Regions from separate parts of the Nonomuraea sp. NPDC049637 genome, predicted to be linked through region 1. Evidence: riboswitches for the same ligand, from Rfam matches in the RefSeq annotation. Region 1 holds a riboswitch; the other holds the start of a gene.

Region 1 (3,214 bases):
CGCGACTTCAGCTCGGCCACCAGCGCGTTGTTGATCTGCAGGAACTCCCCGCTCAGCGTCTCGCGCTTGAACAGGTTGGACACCTGCGGCTCGATGCACTCGTAGCAGCCGACGATCGAGGCGATGGTGGCGGTCGGCGCGATCGCGATCAGCAGCGAGTTGCGCAGGCCGTGCGCGGCGATGCGCTCGCGCACCGCGTCCCAGCGCGCGGACTGGGTGCCGTTCCGGCCCCACAGGTCGTGCTGGAGCCGGCCGCGGGCCGCCCACGTCTGGTCGTAGGCGGGGTGGGCGCCGAAACGCTCGGCCAGGCCGGCGGAGGTCTCCAGCGCCGACAGGTAGATCTCCTCGGCGATCCGGGTGGACAGCTCCTTGGCCTCGGCCGAGTCGAACGGCAGGCGCAGGGCGAAGAAGACGTCCTGCAGGCCCATCACGCCGAGGCCGACCGGACGCCAGCGCGGGTTGCTGGCCGCGGCCTGCTCGCTCGGGTAGTAGTTGATGTCGATCACCCGGTCGAGGAAGGTGACCGCGGTGCGGACGGTGGCGCGCAGCCGCTCCCAGTCGATGTCGCCGCCGGTCAGGTGTGCGGCGAGGTTGACCGACCCGAGGTTGCAGACCGCGGTCTCGGCGTCGCTGGACACCTCGACGATCTCGGTGCACAGGTTGGACAGGTGCACCACGTTGCCGGGCTCGGCCGCCTGGTTGCACAGGCGGTTGGCGGCGTCCTTGAAGGTCATCCAGCCGTTGCCGGTCTGGGCCAGGGTGCGCATCATCTTGGCGTACAGGTCGCGGGCCTTGATCTGCCGGACGTACCGGCCGTCGCGCTCGGCGGCGCGGTAGGCCTCCTCGAACGCCTCGCCCCACAGGTCGGGCAGCTCGGGGACCTCGTCGGGGTCGAACAGCGACCAGGTGCCGTCGGCCTCGACCCGGCGCATGAACTCGTCGGGGATCCAGTTGGCCAGGTTGAGGTTGTGGGTGCGGCGGGCGTCCTCGCCGGTGTTGTCGCGCAGCTCCAGGAACTCCTCGACGTCGGGGTGCCAGGGCTCCAGGTAGACGCAGGCCGCGCCCTTGCGCCGGCCGCCCTGGTTGACGGCGGCCACCGACGCGTCGAGCGTGCGCAGCCACGGGACGATGCCGTTGGAGTGCCCGTTCGTGCCGCGGATCAGCGCGCCCCGGGAGCGCACCCGCGACCAGGAGATGCCGATCCCGCCGGCGAACTTCGACAGCTGCGCCACCTGGGCGTACCGGTCGTAGATGGAGCCGATCTCGTCACGGGGCGAGTCGACCAGGTAGCAGGAGGACATCTGGGTGTGCCGGGTGCCGGAGTTGAACAGCGTCGGCGAGCTGGGCAGGTAGGCCAGCGACGACATGAGCCGGTAGAAGCCGACGGCCTCGGCGGGCGTCTCGGCCAGCCCGCAGGCCACGCGCAGCAGCCAGTACTGCGGCGTCTCCACCACCAGCCGGGTGGACGGGTGGCGCAGCAGGTAACGGTCATAGACCGTGCGCAGCCCGAAGTACTCGAACCGCAGGTCGGCGGTGACGTCGATGGCGTCGTCCAGCTTGCGGGCGTTGGCGTTGACGAACTCGGCGGTCTCGTCGCCGATGAGCCCTTCGGCGTGGCCCAGCCGGATCGCCTGGCTGAAGGAGGCCACGCCCTGCCCGCGGACCTCCTTGTCGATGTAGCCCGACAGCAGCCGCGCGGCCAGGCGCGAGTACTGCGGCTCCTCGCCGATCATCTCGGCGGCCGTCTGGATGGACAGCCGGTCCAGCTCGGCGGTGGTGGCCCCGTCGTAGAGGCCGCTGATCGTCTTGGTGGCCACCCGCATCGGGTCGATGTCCGTCAGATCGGTCGCCCAGTGCTCCACCGCACGTACGATCTTGTTGACGTCGACCGGCTCAGCGGTGCCGTTGCGCTTGCGCACCTGCATCTGCACGCGCCGCGGCGCGGACCTGTCGGCGTCCGCCCGCGCCGGCTCGGCCAGGTCCGTCATCGGGTCCCCTGTGACCGTCACTGCGCTCTCCCCTCGTGAACTCGGTCAGCTGCCGAGAACGCGCGCAGGAGGCGGACGGCGAGGCGCCACAGCCCTCTCGCCAGCGCCGTCCACCGTCCCACGCGGTCTCGGAGCAGCCGCGCGCGCATGATCGCGCGCGGCGCGCCGGCAGGTCTTCGGACTCGTGGGCATGCTGTCGCTGCCTACTGGCCGTCGCTTCCCGGGCCGTCGGCCCAGTGCGTGTGACGGCGTTCGTTCCCACTCACCGCTGCGGGGCAGTCCCGGATTCCCACCGGGTTCCCTCTTGCCTCGGCCGCCCTGGCGGGGCGACCGAACCGGCTGCGGGGAACACCATATATAGGGTGGATCAAAAAGTCACACCCAACATCTCGTGTTGCGAAGAACCCGCGCTCCGATCCGTCCGCCCGTCGCGAGGCCGGCCGGGCCGCCTCTCCGCGTGCCGCGCGGGCGGGGCGTGTGATCGACGCCACAGACCGGTCGCGCCCGGTTTTCGCTACCTTAGGTATCGATACTTCAAGTAGCGAAAAGCTGAGGAGACGACCATGAGCCAGACCTCCACCGGCCGTCCGGTCACGCCGGACTGGGACACCGTCACCCCCGCCGAGCTGGCCGCCTACGCCGAGGCGGAGAACCGGCTGCGCGCCTCCGCCGAGGCCCAGGCGATCACCGGCCGGCCGGACCCCGGCGCCACCATCGACTGGCGGACGGTGGCGCTGCCCGGCCGCGACATCCGCGTCCGGGTCCACCGGCCGCGCGCCGCGGCAGAGCCGGGGGACGTCCTGCCGCTCGTGCTGCACGTGCACGGCGGCGGCTTCGTCGGCACGGCGCCGCAGAGCGACTGGGTCAACAGCCACCTCGCCGCCCGCCTGCCCGCCGTCGTCGCCTCGGTGGACCACCGCCTCCTCGACCGGCGCACGCCGCTGGCCGACGCCGCCGACGACGGCTGGGACGTGCTCCGCCACGTGCTGGAGCACGCCGCGCAATGGGGTGTCGACCCGGCGCGGACCGTCCTGTTCGGCGAGAGCTGCGGCGGCCTGATCTGCGCCCTGGCGGCGATCAGGGCACGCGACGCCGGCCTGCCCCTGAAGGCGCAGGTGCTGGTCAACCCGGCCGTGGACGTGACCGGGACGATGTTCGACCACCCCTCGATCGCCCGGTACGCCGACACCCCGACGCTCAGCGTGCCGGTGCTGCGGCTGTTCCAC
Region 2 (3,214 bases), on a different contig from region 1:
CGCCGTCGCGGATGTAGTCGCTCACTCCTGGCGTTCCTCGTATCCGTTGATGGTCGCGATAAGCTGGCGGACCGGGCCGCGCGGCAGGCCGCAGCGCCGCTCGCAACCGGCCCAGTGGACGGGTGTGGCGGGTGCGCGGCCGAGGCTCCGCACCCATTGGCGGGCGTCCGCCCGCACGTCGGCGAGCGCCTTCGCGCAGCCGGGACGGCCGGTGCAGGCGGTGACCCCGGCCCAGGGGGAGTCCGGGTCGGTGACGAGCCCGGCGGCGGCCAGCGCCCGCTCGATCCGGTCCGCCTCGCCGGGGGATCCCGGGGAGCCCGGGGAGCCCGAGGAACCGGGGGAGCCGGGGGAGAGGTCCGGCAGGACGACGGTTCGCCAGGGGGTCAGGCGCACCGGCCGCCCGAGGTCCGCGAGCGCTCCGGCCTGGGCGGACGTCAGACGGCCGAGCGGCACGAGCGCCTCGATCGCCACCCGGCCGTCCCGCTGCGCGATCCTGCCCGCGGACGGGCGGCGCGCGGGGGCGGGTGAGGGCGGCGCGTTCGCGGCGTCCGCGGCCTGCGGGGCGTCGGCGGTGTGGGGCGCCTGCGGGGCCTCCGGGGCGTCCAGTGCGTTCGGGGCGTTCGTTCGGGCTGGTCGGCCGTCGCGCAGGCGGGTGGCGATCGCGGCGGTGCCGTCCGGCAGGTCGCGGATGCGCCAGGCGCGCGGGCCGTCGGGGGACAGCTCGTCCAGGAACGCCTCGGCGGCGTCGATCATGAGCGGCACGGCCGCGTCCGGGGCGACGGTCAGCCCGGTGTCGGCGCCGGCGAGCAGCAGCCGCCCGGTCGCCGCGTAGGTGACGTCCGCGCCGAGCCCGGCGACGTCCCGCGTGCCGTCGTCCAGGGCGAACAGGAACCGTCCCGGCAGCGCGGCCAGCCGGGGCCGCGCGCACAGCGCCCGGTCCAGGGCGTCCGCCATCGCCTGCACGTCCAGCAGCCCGTCAGGACCGCGCCCGCTCAGCGGCGAGGCCAGGATGTTGCGCACCCGCTCGTGCGCGGGCGACGGCAGCAGCCCGGCCGCCGCGATGCGCCCGGCGAAGACCTCGGGCGAGCGCAGGCCCCGCACCTGGACGTTCGCCCGCGACGTCAGCTCGATCACGCCCGCTCCCAGCTCGGCCGCGCACCCGGCGAGCACGCGGAGCTGCGCGGCCGACACCGCGCCGCCGGGCAGGCGCACGCGGGCGAGCGGGCCGTCGGCGGCCTCGTGCACCTGGAGCGCCCCCGGACAGGCATCGGGACGCGTACGTCCGGAAGATTCACCTACGGGCACGAAGGGATCGTAACGCCACTTCTGGGACGGGTCGCTCCTGCCGTAAGCTTCGGCGTAGACGATGGCAATGGGAGGAAGCCGGTGCGAATCCGGCGCGGTCCCGCCACTGTGACCGGGGAGCGAACCCCACCACGAGGCCACTGTCCGGCGACGGACGGGAAGGCCGGGGTGAGCGTCGATCCGGGAGCCAGGAGACTCCTGCCGTCGTGTCACCCGCGACCGGGGCGAGGACCCCGAGGGAGGAATGCGCCGTGCCTGGCGACAGCCGTACCGTTCTGCTGCTCTCCACCTCCGACACCGACCTGCTGAGCGCCCGCGCCTGCGGGGCGGGCTACCGTCTGGGCAATCCCGCCCGGCTGACCGCCGAGGACGTCCCCGGCCTGACGGAGGGCGCCGACCTGGTCGTGGTGCGCCTGCTGGGCGGGCGGCGGGCCTGGCCGGAAGGGCTCGACGCGCTGCTGGCCGGGCCCCGCCCGGTGGTGGTGCTGGGCGGGGAGCAGGCGCCCGACGCCGAGCTGATGGAGCTGTCCACCGTCAGCGGCGGGGTGTGCGCCGAGGCGCACGCCTACCTGGCCCATGGCGGCCCGGCCAACCTGGCCGAGCTGCACGCGTTCCTGTCCGACACCGTCCTGCTGACCGGGCACGGGTTCGAGCCGCCCGTCCCGGCCCCCACCTGGGGACGGCTGGACCGCCCCGCCAGGACCACCGGCGGTCCCGTGGTGGGGGTGCTCTACTACCGGGCCCACCACGTGGCGGGCAACACCGCGTTCGTCGAGGCGTTGTGCGACGCCGTCGAGGACGCGGGCGGGCAGGCGCTGCCGGTCTTCTGCTCGTCCCTGCGCGCGGCCGAGCCGGAGCTGCTGGACACGCTGCGCGCGGCGGACGCCCTGGTCGTCACGGTGCTGGCGGCGGGCGGCTCCCGTCCGGCCACCGCGGGGGCGGGCGGCGACGACGAGGCCTGGGACGTCGGCGCGCTGGCCGAGCTCGACGTGCCGATCCTGCAGGGACTCTGCCTGACCACCACCCGCCAGGCCTGGGAGGAGAACGACGACGGGCTGTCGCCGCTGGACGCCGCCTCGCAGGTGGCGATCCCGGAGTTCGACGGGCGGATCATCACGGTGCCGTTCTCGTTCAAGGAGATCGACCCCGACGGGCTGACCGTCTACGTCGCCGACCCCGAGCGGGCCGCCCGGGTGGCGGGCATCGCGGTGCGCCACGGCCTGCTGCGGCACACCCCTCCCGCCGAACGGCGGCTGGTGGTGATGTTGTCGGCGTACCCGACCAAGCACTCCCGCGTCGGCAACGCGGTCGGGCTGGACACCCCGGCGAGCACCGTCCGGCTGCTGGCCCGTCTCGCCGAGGCGGGGTACGACCTGGGCGACGGCTTCCCCGGCGTGGCCGACCAGGACGGCGACGCGCTCGTCCACGCGCTGATCGCCGCCGGCGGCCAGGACCAGGACTGGCTGACCGAGGAGCACCTGGCGGGCAACCCGGTCCGCATCTCCGCCGCCTCCTACGAACAGTGGTACCGGACGCTGCCCGCGGCCCTGCGCGAGGAGATGGAGCGCCACTGGGGGCCGCCGCCCGGAGAGTTGTTCGTGCACGAGGGCGAGGACGGGACCGACATCGTGCTGGCCGCGCTGCGGGCCGGGAACCTCGTGGTGATGGTGCAGCCGCCGCGCGGCTTCGGGGAGAACCCGATCGCCATCTACCACGACCCCGACCTGCCGCCCAGCCACCACTACCTGGCCGCCTACCGCTGGCTGTCGGCCGAGTTCGGCGCGCACGCGATGGTGCACGTCGGCAAGCACGGCAACCTGGAGTGGCTGCCCGGCAAGTCGGCGGGGATGTCGGCCGCGTGCGGCACCGACGCCGCCATCGGCGACCTGCCGCTGGTCTACCCCTTCCT

The links. A riboswitch is a leader RNA that binds a small molecule or an ion and turns the genes downstream of it on or off. The one in region 1 is predicted to bind cobalamin.
Region 2: it holds a riboswitch for cobalamin, as region 1 does, so the genes downstream of both, cobN (cobaltochelatase subunit CobN) here and AB0J71_RS36945 (ribonucleoside-diphosphate reductase subunit alpha) in region 1, are expected to answer to the same signal.

What each region holds. Positions count from the first base shown of each region.
Region 1 is NZ_JBFAOM010000037.1:32,803-36,016, forward strand. Features, by position in the region: gene AB0J71_RS36945 (ribonucleoside-diphosphate reductase subunit alpha) at 1-2,009, opposite strand, end outside; cobalamin riboswitch at 2,138-2,343, opposite strand; gene AB0J71_RS36950 (alpha/beta hydrolase) at 2,552-3,214, shown strand, end outside.
Region 2 is NZ_JBFAOM010000041.1:16,553-19,766, reverse strand. Features, by position in the region: gene AB0J71_RS38340 (precorrin-8X methylmutase) at 1-25, opposite strand, end outside; gene cobG (precorrin-3B synthase) at 22-1,305, opposite strand; cobalamin riboswitch at 1,377-1,503, shown strand; gene cobN (cobaltochelatase subunit CobN) at 1,557-3,214, shown strand, end outside.